Regions from separate parts of the Zhenhengia sp. genome, predicted to be linked through region 2. Evidence: a T-box and tRNA genes for the amino acid it is inferred to sense, from the RefSeq annotation. Region 2 holds a T-box; the other holds one or more tRNA genes.

Region 1 (6,640 bases), on a different contig from region 2:
TTATACCTACTGGTAGTGTAGTAATAATAGGTTTAGTGCTGATTATGAATATGAATTTAATTCAAATTTCTTATTTTAAGATAAAAGAAATGCCGGCTCAGGTTGTCAATATTCTTACTAAGGCGAAGCCTCGAGAATATACACATTTTTATTTCAAGCAAGGGCTTGAATACTTAGTAACAGATTTATCTGAAGTGAGTCAAGAATTTCTAGAAAAGTATTTCGTAAACTTTGATGAAGCTACGAAAGAGAGAATACTTATAAAGTATAATAAAGAAGGCCTATTATTTAAGGACCAAAAGGCTTTGTTTGATGAAGTCATAAGTAAAACGCCATCAAATAATTTAAAAGAATATATGAAGCGCTTAGACATAGTCACTTTTGAAAGAGCGCTTGAGGCTTATTTTGGTAGCGAAGCAAAACTTACACAGGACAAAGTGGAAAGTCTTTATAAATTGCTTTCATTAAAAGGTGAGAAACTTCCACTAGAGCAGTTTGAAATTAATGTTTATGAGCTTTTATCCTTCCCCCATAAAGGTGATATAGAAAGCACATCTATTAAACTCTTAGATTATATAGAAGCAACGCGTGTTAAAGAAGTTCTTTTTACAGAACTTAAAACAAAGGAGATTGAACTTGAGACGTTAGGCTTATGGGTGGATATTTTAAATAAGAAACGTATCATTACGACATCAGAATATGTAGCATTTACAAATTACAATGGTATGATTAAACGTTTACAGGAAGAACTTAAGCAAATAGAACTTCAAGAAGTTGACTTAATGAATATGAAGCAAAGTGTTGATGTACAGACGGAAATGATAGTGAATGAAGTTCAAAAGGTTACTAAAGAGATTGCAGATTTAAATAACCAAATTGCATCTTATACTCAAGAAGTAAGTGAACTAAAAACCTATAAAGAAGTAGACCTTTATATATTAGATCGCTATGAAAATGGAGAGTATGAGGCTGCAATACCAGAAAAAAGTTGGCTTTTTGGAACTTATAAACCAGGTAGTCAGAAAGTAAGACTCAAATTAACTAGATCTAATGTAGTAGATGTAGGGGTACAGTCTTTTAAGGCATACAATAAAGGAAAACTAGATGATGGTTCCATCTATTATATAGAAGTTTCTAATGAACAGCTTACACATATTAAAGAAGTTGAAGATAAAATACAGACAGATAATCAGTCTATATCTGCTAAGCAGAATGAAGTGAATAAACTTAATCAAGATATTGCACAAATACGTAAGACTAATAATTATGATTCTACCCTTAGTTTACTAGAGGAATTAGAACTTAAAAAATCTAATATTGCATTAGATATTGAAAAGAATAGACTTGCTATCCAACAATTGTTTGGAATAGGAAATATCTTGGTATAAATCTATTGCCCTAGGAAATAATAACAGAAGACTATTTCCATTTAAGGAGGCATCAAGATGAAAGCAAGCGTAGATAAAGATACATGTATTGGATGTGGACTTTGTCCAGCTACATGCCCAGAAGTATTTTCTTTAGAAGATGATGGTTTAGCTGTGGCTATTGAAGGTGAGATTCCAGAAAATGTACAAGGTGATGCAGAAGCAGCTAGAGATGGCTGTCCTGTAAGTGCTATTGATATTGAAGATTAATGGTGATAAAAAGCGCCCTATTATAGGGCGCTTTCTTTTTTATGCTTCTTCTAATATAGCAAAACCGACTACGTTAGGACCTGTATGGACACCCATAGATGGACCTACCGTCTCCAGTGAAATGAGATTAAGATTAGGATGACTTTTTAATTCTTCTAAAAGAGCGTAGCCGTCTTTAAGTGCATCTCCTTGAAGTATCCATAAACTGCATTTTCCTTTATCTAAGTAGCTAAGGATAATTTGTTTTACTTTAGATAGAGCTTGTTTCCTTCCTCGTGCTTTACAATATGTAAAGAGTAAACCCTCATCGTTAGAAGAAATAATAGGTTTAAGGCTAATAAGTTCCCCTAGTGTTGCTGTTGCTTTACCAAGGCGTCCGCCGCGTTTTAAGTATTCTAAAGTATCAAGGGCAATATAGCCATGTGTACGTTTTCTTACATCTTCAAGTTTAGTTAAAATACTTTCTACGTTTTCACCAGCTATAGCTAATTTTCCTGCTTCTATTGCAATAACACCTTGAGGATAACCTAAAGTAAGAGAATCAAAGAAATGGAAGTTAACATCTGTATGATGTTCACCTAAGATTTTTAAAGCATTAAGTGTTCCAGAGAGGTTAGAAGAAACAGTGATGATAATAAAATCAGTGAAGCCTTCAGCTTTAAGTTTAGCAACTTGCTTTTCGCAATAAGCTAAGTCAGGGAGAGAAGTAGAAGGGATTTCTTTTTGAAGATTTGCATACATTTCTTCAGAGGTAATTTCTATCTTATCAAGAAATTCTCTTTCTTTATAGATAATGCGTATAGGGAACATAGTAATGTGATACTGATTAAGTGTTTCAAAGGTTAAATCTGAACAGCTGTCTGTAATAATAGCGATTTTCTGCAATGTAAGTCTCCTTTTAAGTGGGTAATTTTATAATTTAAGAATAACTTATAAATATGAACAGAAAATGATTATATAAAAACCAATAGATGGTAAAAGTAGGTTGACAAAACAATTGTTTGGATATATCATAATATAAAAAATATATTAAATAATAATTGTTGTTATGTATATAATGAAAGGGTGTATAAGTATGGATCAGACAGCTTTATTTACAATGAGTTATGGTGTATATGTATTAGGAACAAAGTTAGAGAATAAGTTAAATGCTTGTATCATTAATACAGGTATGCAAGTAACTTCTATACCTGAACAAATTAGTATTACAGTAGCAAAGACAAATTTGACACACGATATGGTGAAGGCATCAGGCCAATTTAGTTTAACAACTTTGTCAGAAGTAAGTGCATTAGAAAATGTAAAAAGATTTGGTATGCAGTCAGGCCGTGATGTTAATAAGTTTGATGGGATTGATTATAAGGTAGATGTATTAGGTAACCCTTATATAGAAGATGGCGCTGTTGCAGTACTAACCGGAAAGGTAACACAAACTGTAGATGTAGGAACACACACTATTTTTATTGCAAGCGTAATAGATGCTAAAGACTTTAAAGAAAATAAACCTATGACTTATGCAGCGTATAGAGAGTTAAAAGCTCAATCTATGCCGCCAACTACTAAAAATGAAAAAATATATGAATGTACAGTTTGTCACTATGAATATAATGGAGAGATTCCTTTTGAAGAGCTTCCAGATGACTATGTATGTCCGATTTGTAAGCAACCAAAAAGTGTTTTTAAACTTAAATAAAAAATTTTTAAAATGTAGTTGACAAGGGAAATTAACTTAGATATAATATGTATATAATAATTATTCTTAGTTACAAACAATTTGAAATAAATAATTTAAACAGTGGAGGGATTAGATTATGAAAAAATATGTATGTACAGTATGTGGCTATGTTTTCGAAGGAGATGCAGCTCCAGCTGAATGTCCAATCTGTCATGTAGGTGCAGATAAATTCACAGAACAATCAACAGAAGGTCTTGTATGGGCTGATGAACATGTTGTAGGTGTAGCACAAGGTGTAGATGAAAGAATCATTGAAGGTTTAAGAGCTAACTTTGAAGGTGAATGTTCAGAAGTAGGTATGTACTTAGCTATGGCTAGAGTTGCTCATAGAGAAGGTTACCCAGAAATTGGTTTATACTGGGAAAAAGCTGCTTATGAAGAAGCAGAACATGCTGCAAAATTCGCTGAATTATTAGGAGAAGTTCTTACAGCTTCAACAGAGAAAAACTTAGAAATGCGTGTAGCTGCTGAAAATGGCGCAACAGCTGGTAAAAAAGAATTAGCAACATTAGCTAAACAATTAGGTTTAGATGCAATTCATGACACAGTGCATGAAATGGCTAAAGATGAAGCTCGTCACGGTAAAGCTTTCGAAGGTCTTTTAAACAGATACTTCGGTAAATAATAAATAATTAGAATAAAGACTCCTAGTATCTACTGATACTAGGAGTCTTTTATAGTTATCAGAAAATAGCCTTAGATTATAAAATGTTACTATGAAATAGAAGTGAGGGAGATAAGGATGGGGATTATAAATTTGTTGTATAATCAGGCCACAAAAAAGACAAGCAATCTGTCAATACTAGATATAGAAGCGCATTTATTAAAAATATGTATAGACATCATGAAAAACTCATAGAACAACTAGTATCTGATTTAAGTAGTAAATAAAAAACTCATTTGAAGATACTGGTATGGCGGAGCTTAAAAGATTATGCTATAAGATTCATCTAAGGAAGTCATAATAAAGCTTTATATATGGTAAATAGGTAAGTGGAATAAAGTAGAACAAAAAAATAAAAATAAAAAAATGTAAAAAACCAGTTGACATCTGTCGTGTTATGCGGTATTATAATAAACGTTCCAAGCGATGTGGCGGAACACAAACAATATAGGCTCGTAGCTCAGGTGGTTAGAGCGCACGCCTGATAAGCGTGAGGTCGGTGGTTCGAGTCCACTCGGGCCTATACTTTTTAAAAATATTCCTCGATAGCTCAGCGGCAGAGCATTCGGCTGTTAACCGAAGGGTCGTAGGTTCGAACCCTACTCGGGGAGTTTCATATTTGCCGACGTGGCTCAATTGGCAGAGCAGCTGACTTGTAATCAGCAGGTTATCGGTTCGAGTCCGATCGTCGGCTTAATAAAAAAGACACCCTTTATCTGGATAGATGGCGGGTGTCTTTTTTGCATATCAAGATTTTGTTGGATCTACGAATAATTCTAATTGATTAGGTGGATTTAAGGTGAACATGATAAAAGCAGATATAGTAAGTAGAATGATGATAAGGCCTATCCATTGTGTAATAATAGGAAGTGGAGCAAGTGTGGTAAGTTTGTAAAAGATAAAAAAAGCCATGATAACTGATAGTATATAAATAGTAATGTCAAGCCAAAAAATACTCTTATCTGTAAAGTGTGTATAAGTGTAATAAAGCAGTCCGATAACAAGATTTAATATAATAGAAGAAATTCCTAAAGCAAATAAGTAATTATTTGCTTTATTTTTTATAAAAGGATATGCAATTAATGCATAAAGTATAAGGGAATAGAAACCTAGTTTAAAATGTTCCCACAAACTTTCATTAATAGGACTGAAGAGTGCAACAAAAGCATTACCATTACTTAATTCATACGTAAAATGTAAAAGACTACCTATAAGAAGAACAAATAAAGTGCCTATAATAGAAAATTTCTTCAACCTAAAGCCTCCTTCTTGTAAAATGCATAGGATAAGTTTATTGTTAGTAGTATATGCAGAAGGTTTTAATAAAAAACTTTAAAAGGAGATGTTATAATGAATAATTTTTATTATTCTATTCCTACTAAAATTCTATTTGGTAAGGGACAAATTGAGAATCTTGGACGGACAGTCAAGCAATATGGGAAAAGGGTTTTACTTATATACGGAGGAGGAAGTATCAAAAAAATAGGGCTCTATAATAAAGTTATGCAGCAACTAGCTGATAATGGAGTGGAGGTAGTAGAACTTAGTGGGGTAGAACCTAACCCAAGGATTACAACTGTTAATAAAGGTGCACAAGTTTGTAAAGAAGAAGGAGTAGATGTTGTACTTGCAGTAGGTGGAGGAAGTACGCTAGATTGTGCTAAGGTAGTTGCAGCTGCAGCAAATTATGAAGGGGATGCATGGGACTTAGTAAAGGATGCATCTAAGGTGAAGAAAGTACTTCCTATTATTACGGTACTGACACTAGCAGCAACAGGTTCGGAGATGGATGCTTATGCAGTTATTTCTAATATGGAAACAAATGAAAAGTTGGGAACAGGTCATGAAGAGATGAAACCTAAAGTTTCTATACTAGACCCTGAGTATACTTATAGTGTATCTAAATATCAGACAGCTGCGGGTACAGCAGATATTATGAGTCATGTTTTTGAAGAATATTTCGAAAGGAGTGAAGGGGCTTTCTTACAAAATCGTATGGCTGAAGCTATACTTAAAACATGTATTAAATACGGTAAAATTGCAGTAGAGAGTCCTGAAGATTATGAAGCAAGGGCTAACCTCATGTGGGCATCAAGTCTTGCGTTAAATGGACTTATGCATTATGGCAAAGCAGGTAGCTGGAGCGTACATCCTATGGAGCATGAGTTAAGTGCATTTTATGATATTACGCATGGGGTAGGCCTAGCTATTTTAACACCGCATTGGATGAAGTATGTATTAGATGAAACAAGTGTAGATAAGTTTGTAGAATATGGTGTAAATGTATGGGATATTGATAAGAACCAGGATAAATATGTAATAGCTAAGCAAGCTATTCAAAAGACTAGAGAATATTTCTTATCTCTAGAAATCCCTATGTCTTTAAGAGAAGTAGGGATTGAGGAAGAGAAATTAGAAGTAATGGCAAGACAAGCAACACGTTTTGGTGATATTAAAGGGTATAAAACATTAAGTGCAGAAGCGGTACTTGAGATTTTTAAAGCGGCTTATTAAAGGCGAATAAGCAAGTATAATAGCGTAAAATGCTTTTTAGAGCATTTTACGCTAAAAATTTTTTGTAGGCTGTATCCCTTATAAAATACA
Region 2 (14,353 bases):
AACGATTGGTGGAGCTGGAGATTTTACAATGAAACTGCGTGTTCCGTATTGGGCAACAGATGGCTTTACGATAAAAGTTAATGGCGATGTTATCTGTCTAAAACCAGAAGTTAGCACATATGTAGAAATTAATCGTACATGGAGTGATGGTGATATTGTTGAAATCAATATGCCATATACGTTACATTTAGATAAAACACCTGATAAAGTTGATGGTAATACTGTAGCATCGTTAATGTATGGTCCAATTGTTATGGTAGCTAAAGATACTAGGGAAGAATATACACCAATGAATTGGTACAATATGGTATTAAGCGAAAATCTTTTAGAATCGGTTGAAATTGTAACAGGAACAGATAGTGACCAACCTCCACATCTTATAGCAAATGGCTTAGATTTCTACCCAATGTATAATGCTGATAACTATCGTTATCATACTTATGTAAAAGTAGAAGAGAAGATTTCTAATGTAGCTGGCAATTAATAATTTATTCTCATAGACTTATTTTTAAACTCTATAAAATATATTTAAATTTTTTAAAAGTAAGAGAGTAATCCTTAGAGGACTACCCTCTTACTTTTTTATAGAATACAGCTAAAGTAAGTACTCCAAAATAAGAAAAGAGTATGCTACTATAAGATAAAAAGAAAAGAAGTGATGGGGATGAAACAAAAACTTTTAGGGTTAAAATTACAAATGGCTAGGCTTTGTATCTTTAAAAGTATACAAGAGCTAGAAGTTATAAGAGATTTAGAAAAGTTAGTAGAAAATATATTAGATGAAAATAAGTCTATAGTAGAAAATATAAAACTGTATAATGGTTTTACCTATAACTTTTATAAAAAAACACAGGGAAAATCTTTAAAAGCATATATTTTAGATGAGATTTTATACGGGCAGAATTTAATCAATTTACATATAGAGAGGCAAAAGGAACTTAGTATTTCCATGGTGGAGGCATTAAGAGGAGAATTAGCTGCCTTGCAGATTATAGGAGAGGTTAAAGCTGTGGTTTTAAAGGAATATATGTGTCATAAAGCAAAGTGTGAGCTGGAAAAAGAGATTATTCATAATCTTTTAGAATGGGAAAATGAATCAGAAGAAGAACAGATAGTGTTAGGTCATGCAGGATGGGATGAGAAGTCTGACCAGCTTCTGGATTTCTATAGAAATAAAGGTTGTGGCATTTTTGCTAAATATAAAGCTTTCATATGGGCGTTTGGCAAAGGACGTAAGGAGATTAAAGGAATAGATGTGCCAGATTCTATTACCATGGATGATCTCATTGGTTATCATATACAGAAGCAAGATTTACTTCGTAATACAGAGGCGTTCTTAAAAGGCTATCCAGCTAATAACTTACTCCTTTATGGAGCTAGAGGGACAGGTAAATCTTCTATGGTTAAAGCAGTACTAAATTACTTTTCATCCCATACGAGGTTAAGACTTATTGAGATGAAAAAAGACCAGCTTATGCAGCTTAAAGAATTGATTAATGAAATTAAAGATAAACCTTATTACTTTATTATTTTTATAGATGATTTAGCCTTTGAGGATAAGGAAGAAACTTATACAGCACTTAAAACTATATTAGAAGGTGGAGTAGAGACTAAACCGAGCCATGTTGTTATTTATGCTACCTCTAATCGTAGACATCTTATAGAAGAAAAGATAAGTGACAATGAACTTCATGGTAAAGATACAGTTGAAGAAAAGATGTCTCTTTCAGATCGTTTTGGCATGCGTATAGGATTTAGCTCACCTAATCAACTAGAGTATTTAGCTATTGTAAATGGATTGGTTAAGCAACGAGGACTAGATATAGAAGAAGAAATTTTAAAAAAGGAAGCACTGAAGTGGGAAATGTGGCATAATGGTAAATCAGGCAGAACGGCTAAACAGTTCGTAGATTACCTAGAAGGCCAGCAAATATAGAATAGTTCTAGGTAGAAGGAGATGGAGTATGCGTAAAATTATACATATAGATATGGATGCTTTCTATGCCCAAGTAGAAGCAAGAGAGAACCCATCTCTTAGAGGCAAGCCTGTTATTGTAGGAGGTAATCCAGATGCAAGGGGAGTTGTAGCAACTTGTTCTTATGAAGCAAGGAAGTTTGGCATTCACTCAGCTATGCCGGCTAGGACAGCTAGGCAGTTATGTCCAAGGGCTATTTTTATAAAGCCGAGATTTGATGTTTATAAGACTGTTTCAACTCAAATTGGGGAGATTTTCAGAAGGTATACGGATCAGGTAGAATTTCTATCTTTAGATGAGGCCTTTTTAGATGTAACAGAAAATAAAAAGGGTATACCTTCAGCTACCCAGATTGCTAAAGAAATCAAAAAGGCTATCTATGAGGAGTTGAATTTAACGGGCTCAGCAGGTGTATCTTACAATAAGTTTCTTGCTAAAATTGCTTCAGACTATAAAAAACCCAATGGACTTACAGTCATTACACCAGAAAAAGCCCAAGACTTTTTAGATGCTCTCCCTATTAATAAATTTTTTCTAGTAGGTAAGGTAACAGAAGAAGAGCTAAGGCGAATAGGTGTGCATTATGGGAGAGATTTAAGAAAGCTAGAGCTAGACTATTTGGTAAGTGTCTTTAAGAAAAGGGGATATATGCTCTATGATTTTGCCCGCGGTATAGATAATAGGGGAGTAGAAAATTCCCGTATTCGTAAGTCTATAGGTGCAGAAAATACCTTTAATGAAGATGTGAATCTCATAGGTGTAGAGGCTGAAAACTATTTAAAAGAGCTAGCACAAGAAGTGAGTATGAGAGTTAAGAAAAGGGCGGTCTGGGGTAAAAATGTTACCATAAAAGTTAAATTTAGTGACTTTACTCAGATCACACGTAGTATGATGACGCCTTATCCTATTTCAGAGGTAGATGAGATTATGACATATGTGCATATGCTTGTGAGTAAAGTGGAAGAACCGGAGCAAAAAGTACGCCTCTTGGGGATTACTTTATCTCATCTTGTAGACAAGGAAGCGAGAAAGGGTGAAAATATTTCTCTGTTTGAGTATTTAGATACGCTTAAGTAGGGTTGACAGGCCAATAGAGTATATTATAATAAAATTATTAGATTAAAGGAGTTGATAAAGTGGAGAACTTTGCTTGCTAATTTTATTAAAATGCATGATAAGCTTTTATAGAGCTCAAGGAACATATCTAGGATATGTTTATTTGTCGTGCATTAGCAAGAGAGTTCATCTACTATCAGCTTACGGATAAAAGCAGGTATAGCATAACCTATTCTATGCCTAGGCTTTGCTATATTTTCATATGTAGCAAAATAAGCCCTGAGAAAGAGAACTTTCTTGGGGCTTATTTTTTATATTGAAGGGAGAGAAATAGAATGTCTGTTATTAATATAACCAACCTAACCTTTAGTTATGATACACATTATGAAAATATATTTGAAAATACATCCTTTACAATTGATACCGATTGGAAACTAGGCTTTATCGGACGTAATGGCAGAGGCAAAACAACGCTTTTAAATTTACTGCAAGGTAAATATGAGTATAAAGGAAATATTGTAAGCTCTGTGACTTTTGACTACTTCCCTTTTGAAGTAGAGCAAGATCAACTGACTTTAGAAGTGATACGTAATGTAATTGCACCCTTTAGTCAGTGGGAAGAGGAAATGGAACTTTGCCTTGAGAAAAATACAGGTGCAAGTTTAGAACAATATGGTATATTACTAGATACTTATATGCAGCATGATGGTTATACCATAAAAGAATTGATTATTAAGGAAATCAGTAAGCTAGAAGTAGATGAAGAGGTTCTTAATAGACCTTTCTATACTTTAAGTAATGGGGAAAGGACCAAACTGCTTTTAGTGGCACTCTTTCTAAAGAAAAATAACTTTTTACTTATTGATGAACCTACAAATCATTTAGATATTGAAGGAAGACAAATTGTAGCGGAGTATTTAAAGAGCAAAAAAGGTTTTATATTAGTTTCTCATGATAGGCTCTTTTTAGACCAGATTATTGACCATGTTTTATGTATCAATCGTCATAACATTGAAGTGCAGCAGGGGAATTACTCAAGTTGGAAACTAAATAAAGATCGAAATGATCAGTATGAGTTAGGTGAGAATGAAAAGCTTAAGAAAGAAATTGGTAGACTAAATGCGGCTAGTATGCGCAATGAAAATTGGAGCGACCAAATAGAAAAGTCTAAAATAGGTGCAGCAGATAAAGGATTTGTTGGACATAAGTCGGCTAAGATGATGAAGCGCGCAAAGGTTATTGAAAAAAGACAGGATAAAATGATAGAAGAGAAAAAGCAATTGTTTAAAAATATAGAACAAGTCCATACTCTAAAAGTGCATTGTATGGATTACGTAAAGCCTATTTTGGCAGAAGTACAAGATGTAGTTATTCAGTATGATGGAAAGGCAGTAAGTAAGCCGATTAGCTTCAATATTAAGCAGGGAGATAGAATTGCTTTAAAGGGATCTAATGGCTGTGGTAAGTCTAGCCTTATTAAGCTATTAGTAGGGGAAGAGCTTATATATAGTGGGAAACTTTTAAAAGGTTCTAAGCTTAAAATTTCTTATGTACCCCAAGATACTAGTTTTTTAAAAGGGAGTATGAGGGACTTTGTAAGAGAGAGTGGGATTGATGAAAGTTTGTTTAAGGCTATTTTGAGAAAATTAGATTTTACAAGACAGGCATTTGATAAAGACTTATCTGAGTTAAGCGGTGGACAAAAGAAAAAAGTACTCATTGCCAGAAGTTTGTGTGAACAGGCACATCTATATGTATGGGATGAACCACTTAACTTTATTGATATTTTATCACGTACTCAGATAGAAGAGCTCATTATGCAGTATAAACCAACCATGGTCTTTGTAGAGCATGATAGACTTTTTGTAGAGACAATAGCCACAAATTGCATTTGCATAGAAAAAACAGCTAGTGTACAATAAGGTTTAGTCATCAGATGAAGAGGTGGAAGAATTGGAAATTTACAATGATTTTGCAATGATATACGATATATTTATGGAAGATACACCTTACGCGCAGTGGGTATCTTTTATAGAAGACATCATAAAAGCACAAGGTATTACCCCTAAACTTATATGTGACTTAGGGTGTGGTACAGGGAAAATGTGTGAGATGTTTGCAGATAAAGGCTTTGATGTTATTGGCATCGATGCTTCAGAGGAAATGCTCATGATTGCACGTGAGAATGAAATGGAAGCTCAGCGTGGGATTTTATATCTTATGCAGGATATGAGTGAATTTGAACTTTATGGGACTGTAGATGTGATTTACAGTAGCTGTGATAGTATCAATTATTTAATGGAAGAAGAAAAAGTGCTTTCTATGTTTAAATGGGTAAATAATTATCTTGAAAAAGGTGGATTATTTATCTTTGATGTGAACACACCTCATAAATACAAAACGCTTTTAGGAGAGAAAGTTTTTGCAGATCAGACAGAAGATGCTGCTTATATTTGGGAAAACTTCTATGATGAGAAGCAGCAGGTGAATGAGTTCTATGTAAGCTTCTTCGTAGCAGATGAAGATGGTAGATATGATAGATTTGAAGAAGTACACTATCAAAAAGCTTATGATGTAGAACGTATTAAAGCACTACTTGATACAGCAGGTATGGAACTTGTTGCAGTTTATGATGATTATACAACTAAACCTTGCGATACAAGTACTTTTAGAGCAACTTTTGTTGCGCGAGAAAAGCAAGTAGAAGGAAAAGTTTATATAGATTAAGGAGACAGAATATGGAAAACTATATTGTAAGAGGAACTGACAAAAATAAAAGTTTTAGATTTTTTGGTGCTAATACAACGGGTGTTGTTGGTGAAGCAGTAAAAAATCATGGTACATCTCCAGTTGTATCAGCAGCACTTGGACGTACAATGACAGGTACACTTATGATGGGTAACATGCTTAAAAATGATAATGACCGTGTGTGCGTTATGATTAAAGGGGATGGACCTATCCAAGGTATTACAGTAGAAGCTGATGCCAAAGGAAACGTTAAAGGCTATCCACATGTGCCAGTAGTAGATATTCCTAAAAAAGAAAATGGGAAACTTGATGTAAGTGGTGCAATCGGTAATGCCCTTATGATTGTCAAAAAAGACATTGGTCTTAAAGAGCCTTATACAGGACAAATAGCTATGCTTTCTGGAGAGATTGCAGAAGATTTTAGTTATTACTTTGCAACTTCAGAACAAACAAATACAGTAGTAGCTTTAGGCGTACTTGTTGACCGTGACTATAGTATTAAACAATCTGGTGGGTTTATTATTCAAGTACTTCCAGATGCAACAGATGAAGATATTACAAAACTTGAAGAAAAACTTAAAACTTTCACTTCTTTAACAACTTATATGGAAGAGGGGAAATCAATTGAAGACGTTATCATGATGCTTTTAGGTGATGATGCTGAGATGATGGACCGTACAGAAGTAAGATTCCATTGTGATTGTTCAAGAGAAAATATGGAACGTGCACTTATCAGTTTAGGTAGAAAAGAACTTCAAGAAATTGTAAATGATGACCAAGAAGACTTAGAGCTTGTATGCCATTTCTGCAATCATAAATATGAGTTTGACAAACAGAGCATTGTAGAACTTTTAGAAGAAGTAGCAGATGAGCCAGAAGTCGTATTAGATGAAGGTCAAGAAATTGTTTTCGATTTAGATGGAGACTCAGAAATCGTATTTGAATTAGGCGGACCAGAAGAAACACAAGAGTAAAAATAGAGGACTGTTACAAAATGCATTAGACATTTATTTGTAGCAGTCCTTTTTATACATACAACTATTAAGATTAAATGGAGGGAAGAAGATGGAATTTAAAATTATGACCAGGGAAGACTTAGATAAGATAGCAGAGCTGTATGTAGGGGCTTTTAACGGCGCACCTTGGTATGATAAGTGGACAGTGGAGACTGCTAAAAAACGCTTAGGGCAGATGATAGGCTGCGAGGATAGTTTAGGTCTTATTGCCTATGACAATAATAAAGTAGTAGGAATGGCATTAGGTAATAAGGAATATTACTATGATGCTGTACATTTTCATTTTAAAGAACTTTGTGTAGATACAGCAATTAAAGGTAAGGGGATAGGCTCTAAGTTAGTAGATGAAATGGTAAGAAGAGTGAAGGCTGATGGCGTAACTAAGATTATTCTATGGACTTTAAGATGTAGTGAGATGTTAGGTTTTTATGAGAAGCAAAACTTTAAAGTTTCTGATGAACTGATAATTATGAGACGTTCACTCTAAAAAGAATAAGGAAATTTATGATAAAGACAAAGTTATAAGGGAAAGTTAACAAATGTCCAGTCATATATTGAATTAGAGGGGTTGAGGAGGAGTAGAATGATTCAATATAGAATATGGACTGAAAATTATGCAGAACTTTTCCAAATAAAGTTAGACAGATTATTAGAAAGCCCTGACAGCATCTGTGGAAGCTGGCAATGTGACAGTCTAGATACTATAAAATGCTTCAGATGCGCAGCAAATAAAAAAGAAAAAGATGAAGTCCTTAAAAATATTGCAAACTTAGTTGGAGATGTGATTCAAGAAGGTGTTCTGAAGAAGTTTGCTAGGAGCTATTTAAAAAGTTACAAAGGATTAAATAGAGAAGAAAAAAAGGAAGTCGAAAAGCTTTTTATCCATAATAACTATATTGCTAAGGAGGAAGGGGTATCTTATATTGCTTACTATGTTATTTATACGCCTCTTATAAAAGAGCTCGAGTGTTATAAAGAAGTAAATATAGATGGATGGATGGCTTTTAGAACACAAAAGTATAAAGTTATTCTAGAAGATGTTATTGAGCAGACTATTTATGACTATGAAATGCAAAAGGATTATATTCAGTTTATTAATTTCCTGTTAGATACTAAGTCTATGCAAGAAGCAAAAGAGGAAGTCATTCATCTTATTCCTAAAGAAGAAGGGGATATCCTTCTATTAGATGAATACATGCAAGATAGAACCAAGGCTTATATGCAGCAGTATTGCAATGAGCTAGAAGATGAGAAAATGAAGATAGAAGATAAAGTGCTGCATATTTTAATTTGTGTATCACCTAAAAAAGTTATCATTCATAAAGATATTAAAGATCTGAATCCTCATTTTTTAGACACTCTTAAGGCACTTTTTCAAGAACAGCTTAGTTACTGCGATGGATGTGAAAACTGTCAGTCTCCTTTGTAAAAAAATACTACTTAATGAAAGGATATTGACAGACAAAGTAAATTTGACTAGAATGAAATCAGAATTAATAAATGAACGCGATGAAGAGACGAGTAGCTTACGAAATCTTTTTTCAGAGAGAGGATGCATTGGTGTGAGCATCTTTAAAAGATAATAAGTGAAGACCAGCTCTGAGTGATTGTAAACCAATCCGTTGACTACGTTATAGTCCTAACAAAGAGGTTTCGTTTTCGAAAACAATAAGGGTGGAACCGCGGGAATTGTACTCTCGTCCCTTTTCTAGAGCTTGTGGCTAGGAAAGGACGGGAGTTTTTTGTTGCCTAGAGCTTTAGTATAGTACACAAACTATATAAAGGAGGAAGAATAGGTATGATTAACATTACTTTAAAAGATGGCAGTCAGAAACAATACGAAGCAGGCATTTCTGTTTTAGAGGTTGCTAAAGATTTGAGTGAAGGTTTAGCACGTAATGCATGTTGCGGTCTTATAAATGGGGAAAGGGTAGATCTTAGAACAACTCTTAATGAAGATTGTAATTTAGAGATTTTAACTTTTAATGACCAAGATGGTAAATGGGCATTCCGTCATACAGCAGCGCATATGTTAGCTCAAGCTGTAAAAAGACTTTATCCAGATGTAAAACTTGCTATTGGACCAGCTATTGAAGATGGTTTCTACTATGACTTCGACCGTGATAAAGCATTCACAGAAGAAGAATTTGCGGCTATTGAAGCGGAAATGAAAAAAATCGTAAAAGCAAAACTTCCTATTGAAAGATTTGAGCTTCCACGTGAAGAAGCGATTAAACTTATGGAAGAGGCTGGCGAACCATACAAAGTAGAACTTATTAATGATTTACCAGAAGGTGAAGTGATTTCTTTCTATAGACAAGGTGAATTTATAGATTTATGTGCAGGGCCTCATCTTATGAGTACAAAACCAGTAGAAGCAGTGAAACTTTTATCAGCAGCCGGTGCATACTGGAAAGGTAGCGAGAAAAATAAAATGCTTTCTCGTATTTATGCAACAGCTTTTACAAAAAAATCAGAACTTAATGAGCACTTAGAAAAACTTGAAGAGGCTAAAAAACGTGACCACCGTAAACTTGGTCGTGAACTTGAACTTTTCACTATTTTAGATGAAGGTCCAGGTTTCCCATTCTTCTTACCAAAAGGAATGGAACTTAGAAATACACTTATTAACTATTGGAGAGAAATTCATAAAAAAGCAGGTTATAAAGAAATTTCTACACCAATTATCTTAAATAAAGATCTATGGCTTACAAGTGGTCACTGGGATCACTACCGTGAAAATATGTACACAACAGTTATTGATGAAATGGACTATGCGATTAAGCCAATGAACTGTCCAGGTGGTATGCTTGTTTATAAAACAAAAATGCGTTCTTACCGTGACCTTCCACTCCGTATGGGTGAGCTTGGTTTAGTACATCGTCATGAGCTTTCAGGTGCACTTCATGGCCTTATGAGAGTACGTAACTTTACTCAAGATGATGCGCATATCTTTATGCTACCAGAGCAAATTAAAGATGAAATAAAAGGCGTTGTAAGACTAATTGATGAAGTATATAAAGCATTTGGCTTTAAATATAAAGTAGAAGTCTCTACAAGACCTGAAGATAGCATGGGTTCAGATGAAGCATGGGAAACAGCAACAGAAGCATTAATTGAAGCTTTAACAGATATGGGATATGACTACAAAATTAACGAAGGGGATGGGGCTTTCTATGGTCCTAAAATCGACTTCAAGCTTGAAGACTGCCTAGGTAGAACATGGCAATGTGGTACAATTCAGTTAGACTTCCAACTTCCAGAACGTTTTGAGCTTGAATATATTGGTGCAGATGGAGAAAAACATCGTCCTGTTATGATTCACCGTGTTGTACTTGGTAGTATTGAACGTTTCATTGGTGTTATTACAGAACATTTTGCAGGAGCATTCCCAACATGGCTTGCACCAGTACAAGTTAAAGTACTTCCTGTTTCAGAAAAATATCATGCTTATGCAGCTAAAGTACAAGATGCTTTAGAAGAAGCTGGTCTTAGAGTAGAAAGAGATGAGCGTGCAGAGAAGATTGGTTACAAAATCCGTGAAGCACGTATGGAAAGAGTACCGTACATCTTAGTAGTAGGGGCTCAGGAAGAAGAAGAGGGCAAGGTTGCTGTAAGAAGTAGAGAAAATGGTGAAGAAGGCCAAATGGATTTACAAGCCTTTATTCAGAGAATAACTGAAGAAGTTCAGACAAAATACAATTATTTAGTAGGCAAACAAGCTTAATATACATTACAGAGGTGAAATATGATTAACATTACTTTAAAAGATGGTACTAAGAAACAGTACGAAGCAGGCATTACTATTTTAGATATTGCTAAAGATCTTAGTGAAGGTTTAGCGAGAGCAGCATGTGCTGGTAAACTTAATGGAGAAATGGTAGACCTTAGAACACCTATTACAGAAGATGCAAATCTTGAGATTCTTACATTTAATGATAAAGAAGGTAAATGGGCATTCCGCCATACAGCAGCGCATATTCTTGCACAAGCTGTTAAAAATCTTTACCCAGATGTAAAACTTGCTATTGGGCCAGCTATTGAAGATGGTTTCTACTATGACTTCGACCGTGATAAAGCATTCACAGAAGAAGAATTTGCGGCTATTGAAGCGGAAATGAAAAAAATCGTAAAAGCAAAACTTCCTATTGAAAGATTTGAGCTTCCACGTGAAGAAGCGATTAAACTTATGGAAGAGGCTGGCGAACCATACAAAGTAGAACTTATTCGTGACTTACCAGAAGGTGAAGTGATTTCTTTCTATAAACAAGGTGAATTTGTAGACTTATGTGCAGGTCCTCACCTTATGAGCACAAAACCAGTTGATGCTTTCAAAATTCTTTATGCAGCAGGTGCATACTGGAAAGGGAATGAGAAAAACAAAATGCTTGCACGTATTTACGCGACAGCATTCCCTAAAAAAGCAGAGCTTAAAGAGCACTTAGAAAAGCTTGAAGAAGCTAAAAAACGTGATCACAATAAATTAGGTCGCGAACTTAAACTCTTCACAACTGATGAATCAGTAGGCCAAGGGCTTCCACTTATGATGCCAAAAGGGGCGCGTGTTATCCAAACACTTCAAAGATGGGTAGAAGATGAAGAAGAAAGACGTGGTTATGTTCTTACAAAAACACCTAGTATGGCTAAAAACGATCTTTACAAAATTTCAGGTCACTGGGATCACTATAAAGATGGTATGTTTGTAATGGGTGAAGAAGAGACAGATAATGAAATCATTGCCCTTAGACCGATGACATGTCCATTCCAATTTTGTATTTACAATGCAGAACAACACAGCTATCGTGATCTTCCTATTCGTTATGCTGAAACAGCTACACTTGCAAGAAATGAATCATCGGGGGAAATGCATGGTCTTATCCGCGTAAGACAATTCACACTTGCTGATGGTCATATTGTATGTACACCAGAACAACTTGAAGATGAGTTCAAAGGTTGCCTTGATCTTATTAAATACATTATGGGTACACTTGGTATCGATAAAGATATTACTTACAGATTCTCTAAATGGGATCCATCAAATACTGAAAAGTATATTGATAACCCTGTAGCTTGGGAAGAAACTCAAGTAATCATGAAAAACATTTTAGATCACCTTGAAATTGACTACACAGAAGCAGAAGGTGAAGCTGCATTCTATGGTCCAAAACTTGATATTCAGTTTAAAAACGTTCATGGTAAAGAAGATACAATTATCACTATCCAAATCGACTTTGCACTTGCAGAACGTTTTGGTATGACTTATGTTGATTCAAATGGTGAGAAAAAACGTCCATATATCATTCACCGTTCATCAATCGGATGCTACGAAAGAACACTTGCAATGCTTATTGAAAAATATGCAGGTGCATTCCCAGCATGGCTTGCGCCAACTGCTGTAAAAGTACTTCCAATTTCTGATAAATATGCAGATTATGCAGCAGAAGTTGTAAAAGCCCTTAAAGATAGTGGCGTAAAAGTAGAGGCTGATTACAGAACAGAAAAGATTGGTTATAAAATCCGTGAAGCACGTATGGAAAGAATACCTTATATCTTAGTAGTAGGTATGGATGAAGAAGCAAACAGAACTGTATCTGTAAGAAGCAGACAAAATGGTGATGAAGGTGCACAAGCATTAGAGGCATTTGTAACACGTATTTCAAATGAAATTAAAACTAGATATAATTACCACTTAGAAATGAAGGCAGAAACAGAGACTAACTAGTTGACAAAGCTATTTGCTTGTGCTATCATTTCATGTGTTGAATACAGGCGCAAGTAGAAGCTTTCTCTTCTCACCTTACAACGCTAAAGTTCGTAAGGTCATACTAATTGAATTTTTTAAATCGTCAGATTTAGTATGTATATAAGAGAAGTGGATAGACTAGGTGTCTATCCACTTTCATTTTGCGGAGCGTTCACACCTACGCAAAAAGGTGTTTTATCAATACAGGCAAACAAATTTAGGAGGTGCCCATTATTAGCGAATTAATGATTAACGAGCAAATTCGTGACAAAGAAGTCAGACTTGTTGGTGTAGATGGAGAGCAAATTGGTATTGTATCAATTAAAGAAGCTCAACAAATGGCTAGCGAGAAAAATCTTGATCTTGTAAAAATTGCTCCACAAGCAAAACCACCAGTATGTAAGATTATGGATTACGGTAAGTATAAGTTTGATGCAGCTAAGAAAGAAAAAGAAGCACGTAAAAAACAAAAAACTATTAGTGTTAAAGAGGTTAGATTATCAGCAAGTATCGATAAACATGACTTTGAGACTAAAATCCGTAATGCACAAAAATTCCTTAAAGCAGGGGACAAAGTGAAAATTTCAGTTATGTTCCGTGGTCGTGAAATGATGCATACACAAAGAGGTATTGAAATTTTAGATCAAGCAATGGGACTTCTAGAAGAGGTTGGCGTAGCTGAAAACAAGCCTAAATTAGAAGGCAGAAACATGGCTATCGTGGTAGCACCAAAATAGTTACCTTAAGATAAAATATATATTTATTAAAAAGGAGGATCCTTACCATGGCTAAATTAAAAACAAATAGAGCAGCAGCAAAACGTTTTAAAGTTACAGGATCAGGCAAACTTAAAAGATCAAAAGCATACACAAGTCACATCTTAACAAAAAAATCTCCAAAGAGAAAACGTAACTTAAGACATGCAGGACTTGTTGACTCAACAAACGAAAAACAAATGAAACGTTTATTACCATATCTATAAGAAAAAGCAGTAGGAGGTTAGGAACATGGCGAGAGTAAAAGGTGGCATGGCTACTAAAAAAAGACGTAATAGAGTATTAAAATTAGCTAAAGGCTATAGAGGCGCAAAATCTAAACAATTCAGAACAGCTAAACAAGCTGTAATGAAATCTTTAAACTATGCATACGCTGGTAGAAAACAAAGAAAACGTGAATTCAGAACATTATGGATTGCTCGTATCAATGCAGCAGCTCGTATGAATGGTTTAACATACAGCCGTTTCATGAACGGACTTAAAAATGCTAATATCACAATCAACAGAAAAATGTTATCTGATATGGCAATCAACGATGCAGCAGCTTTCACACAATTAGTTGAAACAGCTAAAGCTAACTTAAAATAATTAAGTAATTGATAGAGGAGACCTAGGTATTTTACCTAGGTCTTTTTTTATTCTTAGAAAGTCCTACTTTTTAGAATACCCTGTTCTATAATTCTTAGAGAATAATACGCAAGAGCAAACTTCAATTCATTTTGATATGTTTTATAAAAGAGACAACATAAAAGAACCTATAAAGATAAAAAAGATATTATTAGTAACTTTATTACAAGAAGGGGATGTAAACTATCATTTCAGAGAGCAGGTAACACAAAAAGGTATAGCGTTTAATTATAAGATATATAAAGTTGCTAGAGGTATTAGTGATGAAAAAAGTATTGTTGAGAAAGCTAATAGATTAGTCTCTTTAATATGAGTATAATAGAAGAAAGTGTATAGGAGGAAGAGATGATGAGATGTAGTTTAGTTGGTAGTTGCTCATGCAGGATCTATTTATAGATAAGGCGATTGCCT

Evidence for each region. The T-box of region 2 lies ahead of thrS (threonine--tRNA ligase). A T-box ahead of a tRNA ligase gene usually reads a tRNA of that ligase, here a tRNA-Thr.
Region 1: it encodes a tRNA-Thr, which carries the amino acid that the T-box ahead of thrS (threonine--tRNA ligase) is inferred to sense. The anticodon was not compared.

What each region holds. Positions count from the first base shown of each region.
Region 1 is NZ_JBKVCH010000011.1:107,671-114,310, forward strand. It holds gene ACLTBU_RS12590 (hypothetical protein) at 1-1,388, shown strand, start outside; gene ACLTBU_RS12595 (ferredoxin) at 1,446-1,637, shown strand; gene ACLTBU_RS12600 (DegV family protein) at 1,677-2,522, opposite strand; gene ACLTBU_RS12605 (flavin reductase) at 2,713-3,330, shown strand; gene ACLTBU_RS12610 (NADH peroxidase) at 3,449-3,997, shown strand; tRNA gene ACLTBU_RS12615 (tRNA-Ile) at 4,486-4,559, shown strand; tRNA gene ACLTBU_RS12620 (tRNA-Asn) at 4,576-4,647, shown strand; tRNA gene ACLTBU_RS12625 (tRNA-Thr) at 4,658-4,730, shown strand; gene ACLTBU_RS12630 (DUF6512 family protein) at 4,784-5,290, opposite strand; gene ACLTBU_RS12635 (iron-containing alcohol dehydrogenase) at 5,387-6,550, shown strand.
Region 2 is NZ_JBKVCH010000009.1:158,265-172,617, forward strand. It holds gene ACLTBU_RS11440 (beta-L-arabinofuranosidase domain-containing protein) at 1-484, shown strand, start outside; gene ACLTBU_RS11445 (ATP-binding protein) at 665-1,936, shown strand; gene dinB (DNA polymerase IV) at 1,965-3,053, shown strand; gene abc-f (ribosomal protection-like ABC-F family protein) at 3,368-4,954, shown strand; gene ACLTBU_RS11460 (class I SAM-dependent DNA methyltransferase) at 4,986-5,759, shown strand; gene hslO (Hsp33 family molecular chaperone HslO) at 5,771-6,754, shown strand; gene ACLTBU_RS11470 (GNAT family N-acetyltransferase) at 6,846-7,283, shown strand; gene ACLTBU_RS11475 (putative sporulation protein YtxC) at 7,380-8,225, shown strand; T-box leader at 8,297-8,504, shown strand; gene thrS (threonine--tRNA ligase) at 8,598-10,523, shown strand; gene thrS (threonine--tRNA ligase) at 10,545-12,518, shown strand; ribosomal protein L20 leader region at 12,564-12,707, shown strand; gene infC (translation initiation factor IF-3) at 12,785-13,276, shown strand; gene rpmI (50S ribosomal protein L35) at 13,324-13,521, shown strand; gene rplT (50S ribosomal protein L20) at 13,547-13,903, shown strand.